4 regions of the Mesorhizobium sp. CA10 genome follow, and region 1 is predicted to be linked to each of the others. Evidence: predicted binding sites of a transcription regulator. Region 1 holds the regulator's gene; each other region holds the start of a gene.
What was found. Region 1 encodes PhoB, which activates phosphate uptake and scavenging genes when phosphate is short. Its sites were predicted from a motif close to TGTCATNNANCTGTCAT; they were not measured.

Region 2: the regulator PhoB is predicted to act here: its motif matches at 2,607-2,623, upstream of LB535_RS23145 (PhoX family protein).
Region 3: the regulator PhoB is predicted to act here: its motif matches at 2,534-2,550, upstream of LB535_RS18595 (acid phosphatase).
Region 4: the regulator PhoB is predicted to act here: its motif matches at 2,609-2,625, upstream of ppk2 (polyphosphate kinase 2).

What each region holds. Positions count from the first base shown of each region.
Region 1 covers NZ_JAIUHV010000009.1:158,470-162,846, reverse strand. The annotation lists gene pstA (phosphate ABC transporter permease PstA) at 1-247, shown strand, start outside; gene pstB (phosphate ABC transporter ATP-binding protein PstB) at 244-1,047, shown strand; gene phoU (phosphate signaling complex protein PhoU) at 1,068-1,775, shown strand; gene phoB (phosphate regulon transcriptional regulator PhoB) at 1,792-2,481, shown strand; gene LB535_RS19740 (ROK family protein) at 2,803-4,044, opposite strand; gene xylF (D-xylose ABC transporter substrate-binding protein) at 4,314-4,377, shown strand, end outside.
Region 2 covers NZ_JAIUHV010000012.1:86,382-90,758, forward strand. The annotation lists gene LB535_RS23125 (SulP family inorganic anion transporter) at 1-883, opposite strand, end outside; gene LB535_RS23130 (helix-turn-helix domain-containing protein) at 1,016-1,285, opposite strand; gene LB535_RS23135 (phosphatase PAP2 family protein) at 1,377-2,078, opposite strand; gene LB535_RS23140 (hypothetical protein) at 2,097-2,435, opposite strand; gene LB535_RS23145 (PhoX family protein) at 2,687-4,377, shown strand, end outside.
Region 3 covers NZ_JAIUHV010000008.1:230,105-234,481, forward strand. The annotation lists gene LB535_RS18575 (NmrA family NAD(P)-binding protein) at 1-172, shown strand, start outside; gene LB535_RS18580 (dihydrofolate reductase family protein) at 188-775, shown strand; gene LB535_RS18585 (hypothetical protein) at 830-1,081, opposite strand; gene LB535_RS18590 (cytochrome-c peroxidase) at 1,220-2,473, opposite strand; gene LB535_RS18595 (acid phosphatase) at 2,694-4,226, shown strand.
Region 4 covers NZ_JAIUHV010000016.1:32,969-37,345, reverse strand. The annotation lists gene hemB (porphobilinogen synthase) at 1-636, shown strand, start outside; gene LB535_RS25845 (dihydrofolate reductase family protein) at 777-1,421, shown strand; gene ppk2 (polyphosphate kinase 2) at 1,602-2,522, opposite strand; gene LB535_RS25835 (aldo/keto reductase) at 2,775-3,818, shown strand; gene LB535_RS25830 (glycosyl transferase family 90) at 3,824-4,377, opposite strand, start outside.

The sequences.
Region 1 (4,377 bases):
TTTGGCGATCGCCCGCATCTCCGGCGAGACGGCGCCGCTTCTCTTCACCGCGCTCAACAACCAGTTCTGGTCGAGCAATCTCAATGCGCCGATGGCCAGCCTGCCGGTAACCATCTTCCAGTTCGCTCTCAGCCCTTACGAGGAATGGCAGCAACTGGCCTGGACGGGCGCTCTCATAATCACCCTGACGGTTCTCGGGCTGAGCATCATCGCCCGCAGCCTAACCGGACGCAGAGAGGACAGATGAAACCGATGTTGTCCACCGACCTGAACGCAGCCGACACGACCGTCGAGAAGGCCAAGATCGAGGTCAAGAACCTCAATTTCTACTATGGCCAGTCGAAGGCGCTGAAGGACATCAACCTGTCCCTGCCCGAGCGCAGCGTGACCGCATTCATCGGCCCGTCGGGCTGCGGGAAGTCGACGCTGCTGCGCGTGCTCAACCGCATCTACGAGCTCTATCCGAAACAGAGCGCCGAGGGCCAGGTGCTGCTCGACGGCAAGAACATCCTCGACCGCTCGCAGGACCTCAACCTGCTGCGCACCAAGATCGGCATGGTGTTCCAGAAGCCGACGCCGTTCCCGATGTCGATCTACGAGAACATCGCTTTCGGCGTCAGGCTCTATGAGAAGATCAGCAAGGCCGAGATGGACAGCCGCGTCGAGCAGGCGCTGAAGCGCGCAGCACTCTGGAACGAGGTCAAGGACAAGCTCAACGCCAGCGGCCTCAGCCTCTCGGGCGGCCAGCAGCAGCGCCTGTGCATCGCCCGTACCGTTGCGGTGAAGCCCGAGGTCATCCTGCTCGACGAGCCGGCCTCGGCGCTCGATCCGCTGTCGACCGCCAAGATCGAGGAACTGATCGACGAGCTGCAGGCCGACTACACGATCGTCATCGTCACCCACAACATGCAGCAGGCGGCGCGCGTGTCGCGGCAGACGGCGTTCATGTATCTGGGCGAGCTGGTGGAGTTCGACCGGACCGAGAAGATCTTCACCTCGCCCCGCGAAAAGCGCACGCAGGACTACATCACCGGCCGCTTCGGCTGAGCTCATACGAGGACATCATCATGGCCGAACATACCGTCGCTTCCTTCGACGAGGATCTGAGGCAGATCAGCCGGCTCATCAACGACATGGGCGATCTCGCCGCCTCCATGGTCGGCGCTTCGACCAAGGCCCTGCTTGAGACCGACAATGCCATGGCGCAGCGTGTCGTTTCCGACGATGCCATCATGGACGCGCGCCAGCGCGAGCTCGACGACCGCGCCATCACGCTGATCGCCAAGCGCCAGCCGATGGCCGACGACCTTCGCAACGTGGTCGGCTCGATCCGCATGGCGGGCGACCTCGAACGCATCGGCGATCTCGCCAAGAACATCGCCAAGCGCGTCGGTTCGGTCGGCGTCAGCGCCGCGCCGCGCGACCTCACGCACTCGATCGATTCCATGGCCCAGCTGGTGCTGATCCAGGTCCAAGCCGTGATCCAGGAATATACGGTGGGCGACGCCACGGCGCTGGCCAAGCTTCGCAACGACGACGAGCGCATCGACGTCAAATACACATCCGTCTTCCGGGAGCTCCTGACCTACATGATGGAAGACCCGCGCAACATCACCGCCTGCACGCATCTTCTGTTCTGCGCCAAGAATCTCGAGCGCATCGGCGACCATGTGACCAACATCGCCGAGAACGCCTATTATGTGCTGACCGGCACGCAATTGCCCGCGAATCGTCCCAAGCAGGACGAGACGACAATGTCGGCGCCGGCGGCCTGACGAAGGGTATCTGCCAATGATCGCGCCACGCATCATGGTGGTGGAGGACGAGGAGCCGCTTGGGGTGCTGCTCCGCTACAATCTCGAATCCGAGGGTTACCAGGTCGAAGTGGTGACCCGCGGCGACGAGGCCGAAATCCGCCTTCAGGAGAACGTTCCCGACCTGCTCGTGCTCGACTGGATGGTGCCGGCGGTTTCCGGCATCGAGCTCTGCCGGCGCCTCAGGATGCGGCCCGAGACCGAGCGGCTGCCGATCATCATGCTGACGGCGCGGGGCGAGGAAAGCGACCGTGTGCGCGGCCTCTCGACCGGCGCCGACGACTATCTGGTCAAGCCGTTCTCGACGCCGGAGTTCATGGCGCGCGTCAAGGCGCTGCTGCGCCGCGCCAAGCCGGAGGTGCTGTCCAGCGTGCTCAAGGTCGGCGACATCGTGCTCGACCGCGAGTCGCACCGCGTCTACCGCAAGAAGAGCGAGATCAGGCTCGGCCCGACCGAGTTCCGCCTGCTCGAATTCATGATGCGCCACCCCGGCCGCGTGTTCTCGCGCAGCCAGCTGCTCGACAATGTCTGGGGCGAGACGATCTATATCGACGAGCGCACCGTCGACGTGCATGTCGGCCGCCTGCGCAAAGCCGTCAACAACGGCCGCATGCCGGATGTCATCCGCACCATCCGTGGGGCGGGTTATGCGATCAGGGAAGATTAGGCTCAGGGCGCCGAAGTCCTGACGGGCCAAGCACTTCCAACATCCAAGCTGGTGGGCACCCGGGACGCTTGTGCTTCGTCATCCACGGGCGGAGCAAGGGGCGCAGCGACGCGCGCAGACCCGAGGATCCATTCCGTGATGTCGATGCGTTGCGACAGTCCAGAATTCTGTGCCGCTGCGCTCGACGCGTGAGGTAGCGGCATGGATTCCAGGGTCTCCGCGACGAAGCTTCGCTCCTGCTCCGCCCTGGAATGACGAAGCTGCGGGGCCTTCGCTAATTTCAAGCGTCTGCTGCTGTCCCCGGACCTCTTCAAGGCTGCCTCAGGCCACGTTCTTTCCCGTCCCCACTCTTGCTTGGCCTCCGGGCGCGAAAATCTCCTGGTCGACGAAGGTCAGCGCGCGCATGGCGCAGCCTTCGCGGATCAGCGGCAGTTCGTTCGGCTCGGTGTCGAAGGAGATCGATTCGGAGTGCTGGCCGCCGGCCGTCTGGGCGATCGCCTCGCGCAGCGCCGGCTCGATCAGGTCGAAGGCGGCCGCGCTGACGCCGACCATGGCGACAGGCGCCGGGTCGATGAGGGCGAACAGGCTGCCGAGACCGAAACCAAGCGCTTCGCCGGCCCGGCGATAAGCCTCCCGTTCGGGGCCGTCCCTCTCGCGCGCCTTCGCGGCAAGGGCCCGCATGTCGGCGTCGCCGACGTCGACCGGCTCGGCGTCCTCGCTCATTTTCATGGCGCTGCGCCAGATCGCGTAATTGCCGGCATAGGCCTCGACGCAGCCGCGGCGGCCGCAGCGGCAAAGCGCCCCGCCCGGGCGGTGGATCATGTGGCCGAACTCGCCGCCGGAGGAATGCGTGCCGGTGAACAGCGCACCCTTGAGCACGAGACCCATGCCGATGCCGTGCGACAACAGGATGGCGATGAAGTCGTCACGATAGCGCTCCGGGTCGCGCCATTGCAGCGCCACCGCCATCATGTTGCAGTCATTCTCCATGGTGGCGGAGATGCCGAATTCCTTCTCGAGAATGTCGGCGAAAGGAATGTCGGTCAGCGGCGTTATCGGCGACCACAGCATGGCGCGTGCATTAGAATCAGTGATGCCCTGAATGCCCATGGCGATGCGGGCGACGCTGCCAATGTCGAGGTCGGGATCCTGCAGCCGGCGCCGCACGATCGCCACGCATTCGCCGATCAGCTCGTCGCGGGGCATGACAAGCGTGTCCAGGCGCTGCTGCTCCTCGGCAACAACCTGGCCGGCATAATCGATCACGGCGACCGACAGGAAGTTCAGCGACAACACCACGGTCAGCACCGCGGCGGCTTCAGGGTTCAGCGCCAGGCCGATCTGCGGCCGGCCGCGCTTCAACGCCGTCGGCTCGCTGGCCTTGCTTTCGGTGAGAATGCCCTCTTGGATCAGGTCGGCGGAGATCGCCGAAATGGTCGAGTGGCTGAGCCCGGTGGTGGCGGCAATTTCGGTCCGTGATGGCTGACCGGCGCGGCGTACCGCCGAAATCACCATGGCGCGATTGCGCCGGCGCAAATCGTCATGGCGGATTCCGACCGACATCGTTTCGCACGTCCTCCCCGGTCATCGCGGCCTTGTGATAATGCCATGGCCTGTCGCTGACACGCTAGGGATTGTGGCAGAAGCCAGGGGCCATGTCATTATTTATTGCGGATGCCGAAAAAAATGCCTGAGCCCATCAAAACCCATCAGAATCTCGGTTGACAGCGCTGTTGTGCTGGACCACTATTTTTTTGAGGCTCGAAAAAAAAGCCTCTGTGCCGGCCTTCGGGCCAGTCTGGGTCGCGCCGCACGGGCGCAGGGAGGATATCATGAAGAAATTTGCAGCCGCCATTCTGGCGGGCGTTGCCATGTCGCTGACGCTGGCGTCCGTCG
Region 2 (4,377 bases), on a different contig from region 1:
GTCGGCCGGTCATACCGTCCGCGACCACGGCGGAAAGCAGCGATTCGATTGCTCCGAGCAGGGCGAAGGAAATTGCGTCGGGCACCACGGAGACGAGCTTCTGCGCATCGAGCGCCGGAAGAGCCGGATCCGGTAACATCCGCGGAATGCCGCCGAATTGCGTTCCGATCGTCTCTACAGGAAGACCGAGAAGCGTCGTCGCCAGCGAGGCCGCAGTCACCGCGATCAGGAGGCCCGGCCACGAAGGGCGCCAGCGCTTCATGGCCACGATGATCCCTATCGTCAGCGCGGCGAGCGCAATGGCCGCCGGATTTGCCGTTCGGGCCGCCTTGCCGAGCGCGATAAGCCGCGGCAGCAGGTCGCCTGGCTCCTTGCCTGGCAGCGTCAGGCCGAACAGGTCGTGCAACTGGCTGGACAGGATGATGATGGCGATGCCCGCAGTGAAACCCACCGTCACCGGATAGGGAATGAACTTCACATAGGCGCCGAGCCTGAGATAGCCGGCCGCGAGCAGGAAGACGCCGGCCATGAGCATTGCCAGGATCAGTCCGTCGACACCATGCCGGTCGACCGTCGAGGCCACGACCACGATGAAGGCGCCGGCGGGCCCGCCGATCTGGAAACGGCTGCCGCCAAGCGCGCCGACGATGAAACCGCCGATGATCGCCGTAAACAGTCCGCGCTCGGGCTCCACATGCGAGGCGATCGCGATCGCCATCGATAGCGGCAACGCCACGATGGCGACCGTCAGGCCGGCGATCACATCGGCCCTCAGCTGCTTGAGGTGGTAGCCCTCGCGCAGCACCGTCACCAGCTTTGGTGTGAACAGCTCGGCGAAGGTCGGCCGTGCTTGGTGGTGAATTGCCCGCCGCGCCTGATCCATGAACTGCTTCCGCTCCACAGGGCGGCGGGATCGTCGGCTGGATGTCGGCGGTCGCCGTCGCGATAAAACGTTGCGACGCCGCATCGCTGCCCGAAAACCGGTAACGGTTCCCGAGGCGGATGCGGTTGCGGCTCAGCCCTGCGGGTTCTGCGCCGCGGTGGCCTTGAGGCGCACGCCCCTGCCGCCGCGTTCGCTAGTCTGGTTCTCGCCGATCAATTCCACCCCGGCCTCATCGAGGGCATGGATGACCTTCATCAGCGTGTCGACGACGCCTCGCACGACGCCCTCGCTCGCTTCCATACGCTGTATCGTCGGAAGCGAAACGCCGGCGCGCTCGGCAAGCGTTCGCTGGTCGATACCGGCCAACGCCCTTGCGGCGCGCATCTGCGCAGCAGTGATCATCGGCCAGAACCTTTGTCTGAGTCTGCGATATCAATCGATAATACAAGCATAGTGATGTTTCAAGCGTCATTTAATGTAGATGAGACATCGGTTATTCGCTATCCTTAACGACCTTGCGTCGCTGCAGCAGCCGCGCCGCAAGCCAGCACAGCATGGCCCAGGCAAAACCTGCGCACCAGCCGGCAAGCACATCGGAGGGCCAGTGCACCCCGAGATAGACGCGGCTGGCGCCTACCAGCACGGTGGTGAGCACGGCGAGGCCGAGCACGAAGACCTTGGTCGTCCGGTCCGGCAGGAAGCGGGCCGCCAGCGAGCCAAGCGTCAGATAGGTCACGGCCGACAGCATGGCATGCCCGCTGGGGAATGAGAGCGAGGTCTCGGTGACGAGATGCGAGACGAGATCGGGCCGCGGCCGGTCGACCTCGAGCTTGAGCAGGCTGGAGAGCGCTTGCCCGCCGGCGACGGCCGCGAACATGAACAGGGCTGTCGAGGGTCTGCGGATCAAGAGCAGATAGAGGATGGTCGCCGTCGTGATCAGCACCAGCACAGCGGTGCTGCCCAGCGCGGTGACATCGCGCACCGCGCCCTCCAGCCAAAGCGGGCCGATCGGACTGTCCGGCTGCCCGGCATGGCGGAAGGCGAGCAGGATTTCCGTGTCGAAGGCGTGCGGGGTCGTGGCGCGCGCCAGTTCGATGAGTTCCACCAGGCCCCATAGCCCGCCGGCAATCACCAGCCCGGCCAGCAGCACCGGGAATTCCAACTTGTTGAGGAGCGCGTTGGGGGTCGATTTCATTCGGGCCCTCGGGTCCAGCTACAGCCGCTGGATATAGGGCCCGAGCGTGATCAGCGCGACCGCGGCGATCGCCAGCACCATGCCGATCGCCTGCAAGGCATTGAGCCGTTCGCCGAAGAAGGCGATCGCCACGACATTGACCGCGACAAGCTGGATCACCGCCGATAGGCTGAACGACACCGACATGCCGAATTCCCGCACCAGCCTCAGCATGATCAGATTGCCGGCCGAGTAGAGCGCCAGCGTCAAAAGCAGCTTGGCCAAGCTCGGCGCCAGCCCCCATTGCTTGGCCGCCATCGCCGCCAGCAGGAATATCACGGTCGAAATGCCGAGCTGCGCCAGTCCCCAGAAACTCACCTTGCCGTCCCCTTTTGAAGCGCCGTCGCCACGCCGGCCAGCCCTTGTTTCCGAAGCGGGCGATGTCGTCAAGCTGACCACAGCCAAGCGCAGGCGCTCAAGGGACTGAAGCCGGGTATCGCAAAAGCCGCCGCGAGCCGGCAAACAACTATTGCGGTTCTATCACGGCAGTGTCACGAAAATGTGATCGGCGCGCTTTAGGGGTCGAAAGGTCAAAATCCCCAGCCACTCAGAAGCCAGAGGACAAACTCATGACCGTGACCCCTGAGACCCGCTTCCGCACCAGCCAGCTCGAGGACAATGACGGCCCGCCCGTCAATCCTACCGACAACCACACCATGGGCGAGATCATCGCCGCGCGTTTCTCGCGCCGCGGCTTCCTGAAGGGCTCGCTGGCCGTCTCGGCCATCGCCGCCACCGTCAGCCCGCTGGCGCTCGTCGCCGCCGACGAGGCGCGCGCCGCTGACGCTTCGGCCTTCAAGTTCGACGAGCTCGAAGCCGGCATCGACGACAAGCACCATGTCGCGCCCGGCTATGACGCCGACGTGCTGTTGCGCTGGGGCGATCCGCTGTTTGCCGATTCACCCGACTTCGATCCGCTGAAGCAGTCGGCCGAAGCCCAGGCAAGACAGTTCGGCTACAACAACGACTATGTCGGCTATATTCCGATCGACGGCTCGGCCGAGCACGGCCTTTTGGTCGTCAACCACGAATACACCAACCCGCATCTGATGTTTCCCGGCATCGTCTCGGTCGTCGAGAAGGACGGCAAGAAGAAGGCCGAGGTGGCGCCGCTCTCGAAGGAGCAGATCGATGTCGAGATGGCCGCCCATGGCGGCACCATCGTCGAGATCCGCAAGCAGGACGGCAAATGGCAGGTGGTGCGCGACGGCAAGCTCAACCGCCGCATCATGTCGACCACCGATATGGAGCTGTCCGGCCCGGTGGCGGGCCATGACCGCGTCAAGACCAATGCGGACCCGTCCGGCACCAAGGTCATTGGCACCCTCAACAATTGCGCCGGCGGCGTCACGCCCTGGGGCACCTATGTGATGGCCGAGGAGAACATCCACGGCTATTTCTCGGGCGAATTGCCGGAAGGCCACAGGGAAGCGGCCAATTACAAGCGCCTCGGCATCCCCGAAGGCGCCTATGAGTGGGGCGCGCATTACGATCGCTTCAACCTTGCCAAGGAGCCGAACGAGCCGAACCGTTTCGGCTGGATCGTCGAGGTCGACGTCAACGATCCCAACTCCGTGCCGAAGAAGCGCACCGCCATGGGGCGCTTCAAGCATGAGGGCGCCGAATCGATCGTCGCCAAGGACGGCCGCGTCGTCTTCTATCTCGGCGACGACGAGCGCTTCGACTATGTCTACAAATTCGTCACCAAGGGCATTTTCAACCCGAACGACCGCGCCGCCAACTTGGACCTGCTCGATGACGGCACGTTGCATGTGGCCAAATTCGCCGAGGACGGCTCGGTCGAATGGATGCCGATCGTTTTCGGTCAAGGCCCGCTGACGGCGGAGAACGGTTTTGCTTCCCAGGCCGACGTTCTCATCGAGACACGGCGCGCCGCCGACCTGCTCGGCGCCACCAAGATGGACCGGCCGGAGGACATCCAGCCCAATGCCGGCAACGGCAAGGTCTATGTCATGCTGACCAACAATTCCAAGCGCAAGGCCGAGCAGGTCGACGCCGCCAATCCGCGCGCCGAGAACGCTTTCGGCCACATCATCGAGATCGTCGAGGACGGCGGCGATTTCGCCGCCACCAAGGGCAAATGGGAAGTGCTGTTGAAATGCGGCGATCCTTCCGTTGCCGATGTCGGCGCCACTTTCTCGACCGCGACCACCGCCCATGGCTGGTTCGGCATGCCGGACAATTGCGCCGTCGATTCCGCCGGGCGCCTGTGGGTCGCCACCGACGGCCAGGGCCCGAA
Region 3 (4,377 bases), on a different contig from region 1:
GAGTTTTGCCGATGCGCTGGGCGAGACGGCGGCAAGCTTCAACAGAGGCGAGCGCTGGGCGCTGGAAGCACCCTCAGCCGAAAATGCCACCCCGACCAGCTTCGAAGCCTGGGCGCAGGCTTTCGCCCGTTCGCCCGCCGCGGCCCGAGCCTTCACAGGCAGCAATTCCTGACGAGGGAGACCGGACATGAAGAAGCTTATCCTGCAGATGCAGATGTCGGTCGACGGTTTTGTCGGCGCCAATGAGGGCCATCGCTGGCAGCTTTGGGAATGGGGCGACGACAGCGCATGGGACGAGGAGCTTAAACGGGACTTCAACGCCGTTTTCACGACCATCGACACCATCCTGTTGAGCCGCAAGATGGCTGAGGAAGGGTATATGACCCATTGGGGCAACGCGGCGAGGAAATATCCGAAGGACCGCTTCTTTGCCTTCGCCCAGCGCATCGTCGAGGCCGAAAAGGTGGTGGCGAGCGATAAGCTCGGCGCCTCGCGCTGGGAACGAACGCGCGTCGTAAGCGGCGACTTGCCGCTTGAGGTCAACGCGCTGAAGCAAGGCGAGGGCGGCGACATCGCCGTGTTCGGCGGCGCCGGCTTCGCCTCGGCGCTGATCGCCGCCGGCCTTGTCGAAGAGTTCCAGCTTTTCGTCAATCCGGCCGTTCTGGGCAGTGGCCGCCGCATTTTCGACAAGGGCGGCTTTGGCAGGCTGAGGCTCCTCGGCTCCAAGCCCTATGCCTGCGGCATGGTGGTGAGCCGCTATGCGCCAGCGAGGTGAGAAGGCAATCGATGGGAGATCGCTCTGCCTGAATCAATCTGGCAGCGCGGCGTCCTAACTACCTGTCTGGCCATGCCTTTCCCGGATGGGTTGGCAACCGCCCCCGCTGACCAGCCGCAGCTGCACGCCTGGCGTGATGGACCGCTGCCAAGCGGCGCGGCCGTTGCCCACGGCGGCAAACCAGCGGGCTTCGCACGATGTCAGGCCGATAAGCACCCGGCCGGCATATTCGGCCGGCGCGCCATTGGCCGCATCGAACACCGTCCAGCTGCTGCCAGGCGGCTCCTGCACCGGGACGAACCTCATCGGAGACTCCATCTGTGAAGAGATGGGCAATATAGCAGGCGCGACTTGGCGTTCCTATGACGTGGTTCACATTGGCACACATTTACGGTGGATAGCACCGCTGCGGCTGCAAGCCACCAATCTCCTTGGCTGCTTGCCCTACTGCCCCGCCTGGTCGGCGTCGGTCAGCGTGCCGAGGAAGGCGACGATGTCGTCGATCTCGGCATCGGTCAGCGCCGGCTTGTCGCCGGGCTTTTTGCCGTTGAAGGGCGGGTCTGTGTTGAGGTTTCCCCAGTAAGCCTTTGGCAGGTCGTCGAATTTGTCGACCGTGCCGTCGGTCTTCTTCGGATACCAGCGCCCGGGATCCGTATCGCGGCTGGCGTAGAAGGCGACCGCGTCGCGCAGCGTGTGCAAATAGCCGTTGTGGAAGAAGCTTTTCCGCAAGGCAACGTTGCGCAGCGTCGGCGTCTTGAACAGGCCGCAATATTCGGCGCGGTCCTTGAGATCGGTGCGCAGCGGACCGCACAGGCCGAGGTCGACATAATTGGGATCGGCATTGGCGGAGATCGCCGGGTTGCGCGGCACGGCAATCGCGATCAGGCCGTAATCGGTGAATTGCGGCGGCTCGCCGTCATTGGCCGGTTCGCTGAGATGACAGCTCGCGCAATTGCCCTTCGCTGCGTCCTCGAACAGCATGCGGCCGCGCAATTCCTGCGCGGAAAGTTGCGCCTTGCCGGCAAGGAAGGCGTCGTAGCGGCTGGAATAGGGATAGAAATCGGCGCTGCTCTGCTCGAAGGTGCCCAGCGCTTCCACAGCGGCGTCGAAGGCGTCTTGCGGATGGTCGAAGACATCGGCGCCGAAGGCTGCCTTGAAGGCGCCGGCATAAGGCGCCTTGCGCAGGCTGGCGACCACCTGGGCCGCGTCCTTGTTGCCCATCTCCAAGGACGACAGCAGCGGGATTCTCGCCTGGTCCTTGCCGTGGTCGGCGCGGCCGTCCCAGGTCAGCCCCCCGGTCGGGCCATTGTCGACGCTTTCGTCGCCTTCGTCCTCGGAGTCGTAGAAGTGCTCCGTGAAGGCGGGCGCCGCCTGCAGGTAGCGCAATGACGGCACGGCGCGAACGCCGGGCTGGTCAAGATTGGCTCCGCCCATTTCGACCGGTGCCGCCGAGGCCGGCCCGAAAGCGTGGTTGGGATCATGGCAGGATGAGCAGGCCTGCTTGCCTGAGGCCGAGAGCGACGGATCAAAGAACATCTGTCGCCCCAGCGCCGTCAGCGCCTCGGCGCGGGCGAAGGCTTCCTGCCGCGTCATCGGGCCGGGATGGACACCGGATGGCTCCTCGGTGTTGGCGGGCGTGGTGGAGGCGACGATCGTGGCCGCTGCAATGGCGATCGCGTGATTTTTCCGATGTCCCATCGTCTTCCGCGATATCCCTGATTTCTCCGCCCAGTTTCTTTGGCGGCGTAAGGATCGAGTGCAACGGATTGATGACCGGTCTTCCCGCTCACGAAACCGTGTTCGGCCGGGGCCGAACTGTCACAAAGGTGACAAGGCGTCGAAGTAGCTGGGCATTGATGCAGTGTTGCGTTCCTGCATTGCCGTCCTCCAGCCATTCCCAAGCCACGAGGCATTTTCCATGATCCGGTCCTTTCTCTCCCTTTGCCTCGCCTCCACGGCGCTGGCATCGCTCTCTGCTGCTGCCCAAGCGGCGCCTGCCGGTTACGACAAGATCGACACCGTCGTCGTCATCTACGCCGAGAACCGTAGCTTCGATAATCTCTATGGCGGCTTCCCCGGCGCCAACGGCTTGGCCAACGTTTCGCCTGAACAGGCGCGCCAGCTCGACCGCGACGGCAAGCCGCTTTCCGAACTGCCGCCGGCCTGGGGCGGACTGACCGGCAAGGGCGTCACGCCGGCGGTGACGGAGGCGCAGAGCGCGCATCTGCCCAATGCGACATTCGCCATCGACGATCCCAAGGGCTTCAACGAGAATACCGGCGTCATCACCCATGATCTGTGGCATCGTTTCTATCAGGAGCAGATGCAGATCGACGGCGGCCGGAACGACAAGTTCGTCGCCTGGGCCGATTCCGGCGCGCTGGTGATGGGCCATTATGACGGCTCGATCCTGCCGATGTGGGCGATCGCCAAAAAATACGTGCTGGCGGACAATTTCTTCCAGGGCGCCTTCGGCGGCTCCTTCCTCAACCATTTCATGCTGGCCTGCGCCTGCGCGCCTTATTATCCAAATGCCGACACCAGCCCGGTGAAGGCCCAGATTGCCGTCGTCGAGCCGGATGGCGTGACGCTGAAACCGGCCGACAATTCGCCGCCGTCGGCGCTGGGCGGCGTGCCGAAATTCGCCAATGACGGCGCCATCACGCCCGACTTCTACGCCGTCAACACCATGCAGCCGCCTTACCAGCCAAGCGCCAACAAGCCGGCCGAGGGTGGCGACAAGGCGCTGGCCGATCCGGCACAGCCGACCACGCTGCCGCCGCAGCACGAGATCACCATCGGCGATCTGCTGTCGCTCAAGGGCATTTCCTGGGCGTGGTATTCGGGCGCCTGGCAGGCGGCGCTCGACGGCAAGAACGCGATGCCCGTGCCGAACTTCCAGTTCCACCACCAGCCCTTCAACTATTTCGCGGCCTATGCGCCGGGCACGGCCGCGCGGGCCGAGCACATCAAGGATGGCGGGCTCGGCGGCACCGAGTTCATCAAGGCGATCGACGACGGCAAGCTGCCGGCGGTCTCTTTCTACAAGCCGCAGGGCAACCTCAACGAACATGCCGGCTATGCCGACGTGACCTCCGGCGACCAGCATTTGGCCGACCTCGTCGCGCATCTGGAGAAGAGCCCGCAATGGGCGCATATGCTGGTGGTCGTCACCTATGACGAGAATGGCGGTTTCTGGGATCACGTCGCGCCGCCCAAGGCCGATCGCTGGGGCCCGGGCAACCGCATCCCGGCCTTCATCATCTCGCCCTATGCGAAGATGGGGATGGTCGATCACACGCAGTACGACACGACCTCGATCCTGCGTTTCATCACCGCCCGCTACGACCTGCCTGTGTTGCCCGGCATCGTCGCCCGCGACAAGGCGCTGCGCAACCACGACCAGCCGCCGATGGGCGATCTGACGGCAGCGCTCGATCTGACGAAGTAGCCTCTCAGAACCCGGGTTCCTCGCCCCCGCCAGAGGCGGGGGAGAGGTGTCCGCAAAGTGGACGGCGAGGGGGGCTTCGCAGGACGCTCCCCCTCTCCGTCTCGGCTTCGCCGAGCCACCTCTCCCCCATTTCATGGAGGCGAGGAAACGC
Region 4 (4,377 bases), on a different contig from region 1:
ATTATCACCGATGCCGCGCTCGACCCGTTCACCAGCCACGGCCATGACGGCATCCTGCGCGACGGCATCATCGTCAATGACGAGACGGTGGAGCAGGTCGCCGCCGCGGCCGTCATCCAGGCGGCGGCGGGCGCCGACATCATCGCGCCTTCGGACATGATGGACGGCCGCATCGGCGCCATTCGTGACGCGCTCGATGCCAACGGTTTCCAGGACGTGGCGATAATGTCCTACGCGACGAAGTTCGCCTCGGCCTTCTACGGGCCGTACCGCGAGGCGGTCGGCACCGCCGGCCTGCTCAAGGGCGACAAGAAGACCTACTATATCGACCACGCCAATTCCGACGAGGCCGTGCGCGAGGCCGAGCAGGACCTCGCCGAGGGCGCCGACATGCTGATGGTCAAGCCCGGCCTGCCCTATCTCGACATCATCCGCCGGCTGAAGGACGAGCTGCGGATGCCGACCTTCGCCTATCAAGTGTCGGGCGAATATTCGATGATCAAAGCAGCGGCCGCCAATGGCTGGATCGACGGCGAAAAGGCGATGCTGGAATCGCTGCTTGCGCTGAAGCGGGCGGGCTGTGACGGCGTGCTCACCTATTTCGCGCCGGTGGTGGCGCAGATGCTGAGGGGATAAGCCCCCGACTGATCTGATGCTGTTGGATAACCGGCCGGCCACTCTGCCGGCCGGATTTTTTTGCCCGATAGAATACTGATTGCAAAATGCAATCAGTTGAGCTATTCCGCTTGCATATCACAACTGATCAGGAGGAAACCGTGTCCAAGCTCCGTGTTGATTGTTTTACGCTCTCGCTCGACGGCTACGGTGCCGGTCCCGACCAGAGCCTCGCCAGCCCGCTCGGCGTCGGCGGCGAAAACCTGCACAAATGGATGATCAAGACCCGCTCGTTCTACCAGATGATCGGCAAGGAAGGCGGGACGACGGATACCGATAACGATTTTGCGGTACGCAGCTTCGAGAATGTCGGCGCCTGGATTCTCGGCCGCAACATGTTCGCGCCGAGCCGCGGCGAATGGCCGGACGACGATTGGAAAGGCTGGTGGGGCCCCAACCCACCCTATCACGTGCCGACCTTCATTCTGACGCATCACAAGCGCGCGCCGATCGAGATGGAAGGCGGCACGACGTTTTACTTCGTCACCGAAGGCATCCATTCGGCGCTCGAGCAGGCGAAGGCAGCCGCCGGCGGCAAGGACGTGCGCGTCGGCGGCGGCGTCTCGACCGTCCGTCAATATCTGCAGGAGAGCTTGATCGACGAGATGCATCTGGCGATCTCGCCTGTCCTGCTCGGCTCGGGCGAGCATCTGTTCGCCGGTCTCGACATGCTGAAGCTGGGGTATCAGTGCACGGAACAGGTTGCCACGGCGGATGCCACGCATGTGATGATCGGGCGGGCGTAGGCCAAGCTTCTCCTTCTCCCCTTGTGGGAGAAGGTGGCCTCGCGAAGCGAGGTCGGATGAGGGTGCTCCAGCTTGGCGACGAGCTGGAAATCGTCACCGCCTCATTTCTTCCAACACCCCTCATCCGTCTCGGCGCTGCGCGCCGATCCACCTTCTCCCACAAGGAGAGAAGGAGGGCGCTCAATACTTCTCCGGCACGTAGAGTTCGCGCGGCAGGACCTGGCGCTCATATTCTGGGTTGAAGACGCGCTCCGGCAGCGTGATTTCCTCGTGCGGAACCTCCTCATAGGGCATCTGCTGCAACAGATGGTCGATGCAGTTCAGCCGAGCCCGCTTCTTGTCGTTGCCCTCGACGATGAACCAGGGCGCTTCCGGAATGTTGGTGCGGGCGAAGGTCTCTTCCTTGGCCTTGGTGTATTGCTCCCAGCGCACGCGCGACTGCAGGTCCATGGGCGAGAGCTTCCACTGCTTCATCGGATCGTGGATGCGCATCAGGAAGCGCATCTGCTGCTCCTCGTCGGTGATCGAGAACCAGTATTTCACCAGGGTGATTCCGGAACGGACCAGCATGCGCTCGAATTCGGGCACGTCGCGGAAGAACTCCTCGACTTGGTCCCCATTGGCAAAGCCCATCACCCGCTCGACGCCGGAGCGATTGTACCAGGAGCGGTCGAACAGCACGATCTCGCCGCCCGCGGGCAGATGCGGCACGTAGCGCTGGAAATACCATTGCGACTTCTCGCGCTCGGTCGGCGCCGGCAATGCCACGACACGGGCGATGCGCGGATTGAGCCGCTGCGTGATGCGCTTGATGACGCCGCCCTTGCCGGCGGAATCGCGGCCTTCGAAGACCACCACCAGCTTCTTCTTGTGGTAGGCGACCCAGGACTGCAGCTTGATCAGCTCCGACTGCAGCCTGAGCAGCTCGCGAAAATAGGTCATGCGCTCGATGGAGGGCGGATGCGACTTCTTGTAGATCTTGGCGATCTCGAGCGAGAGCGCCGGCTCGGACAGCTCCAGCTCATAGTCCTCGTCGAGCGTATCCTCGAGCTCGGCCTCCAGCCAGTCCTTGGCTCCGGAATTCGGTTTCAGTTCATTCATCGCGCTGCTCCGTCTGCCTGTCAGCCATCACCGCTTCGGAAGCTCCGGCCGGACACTCCGTAAGCCGACTGAGATACAGAGGCGCAATGACGGTTTTATTGCAATCGCCCGGCAGCTGCATCGACATGGAAGATATGTGATCGACCCCGTATCGATAGCGGGGCGACAAGCGGCGGGAATTGTCCTACAAATCCCTCGCCTCTTTCCGGCGCTCGCCACAGCGCTTCTTCAAAACAAATTGCGAGGACCGACATGGAATACCGCACGCTCGGCCGATCCGGCTTGAAAGTCTCGACATTGACGCTTGGCACCATGACTTTCGGCGGCACCGGTCCGTTCGCCGCCGTCGGCAATTCGGATCTTTCGGCAGCCAAACGCATCATCGACACCTGCATCGATGCCGGCATTAACCTCATCGACACCGCAAACGTCTATTCCAGCGGGTTGTCGGAAGAGATCATCGGCGAGGCGCTTGGCGGCAAGCGCAAGAACGATGTGCTGATCGCCTCGAAGGCGCGCATGCGTATCGGCACCGGCCCCAATGACGAAGGCCTGTCGCGCCATCACCTGATCCGCGAGTGCGAAAGGAGCCTGAAGCGGCTCAGGACCGACGTCATCGACGTCTATTTCGTCCACCAATGGGATGGGCTCACCCCGGTCGAGGAGACGGTCGCGGCGCTCGACACCTTGGTCAATCAGGGCAAGATCCGCTATATCGGCTGCTCCAACTGGTCGGGCTGGCAGGTAATGAAGGCTCTTGCCGTCAGCGACAGCCGCCATCAGGCCCGTTTCATCACTCAGCAGATCCACTACACGCTGGAAGCGCGGGAGGCCGAATACGAATTGCTGCCGATCTCGGTCGACCAGGGCCTCGGCGTGCTCGTCTGGAGCCCGCTTGCCGGCGGACTGCTCTCCGGCAAATACCATCGCGACAGCCCGACCGCGCGCCAGATCGGCGGCTGGACGGAACCGCCGATCCGCGATGAGGATCGCCTGTGGCGCATTGTCGACGTGCTCAACTTCATCGGCAAGGCACGCGGCGTTTCGGGCGCGCAGGTGGCGCTTGCCTGGCTGCTCGGCCGACCGGCCGTAAGCTCGCTGGTGATCGGCGCGCGCAACGAGGCGCAGCTCAAGGACAACCTCGCCGCGGCAAGCCTGTCGCTCACCGAGGACGAACGGCAGCGTCTCGACATCGTCAGCCGGCCGCCGGTGCTTTATCCCTATTGGCACCAGCAGTTCACGGCCAGGGATCGTTTCGGGCCGGCCGACGAGGTGCTCGACCGCTCTCACGCTTAAAACGCTCAGCCGGCGATAAAGCGCCAGACTTCCGCGTCGGGCTTAATCTGCCCGCTCAGCACGAAATATTTGTAGAGGACGAGCAGCGAGATCGCCTGCTCGTCCTGCTCATTGCCGAATCTGCGGCAATAGGCATTGGCGGCGGCGGTTATCCGTCCCGCCTCGTCGGGATGTTTTTCGAAATAGGCCACCTTGTCGAGCAGGTCGGAGAAATCCGGCTGCAGGGGCACATAGTGGACGTTGGGCTCGACCTGGGCTTCGGCGAACCAGGTTTCGTAGGTCGGTTCCGGCATGAGGCAGAGTGAATTGGAGCTCATGATCCATTTCAGGTTCGTCGCGACATCATTGCCTTCGAGCGAGACGATGTAGCGATACTGTCGCTGCTGCTCGATGTTCAGGAACGGCTTGCGGTATCCGTCCGGCGCATCGGCCCTGTGGGAACCCGCATCGCAAATCGGCAGGTCGGCGGCTTTTTCGACGAAGCGGGTGCGAATCGGATTGTTGAGATGACCGCGCCAGACCACCATCGGACGCTTGGCGGCGAAAGACAGGTTGTCGG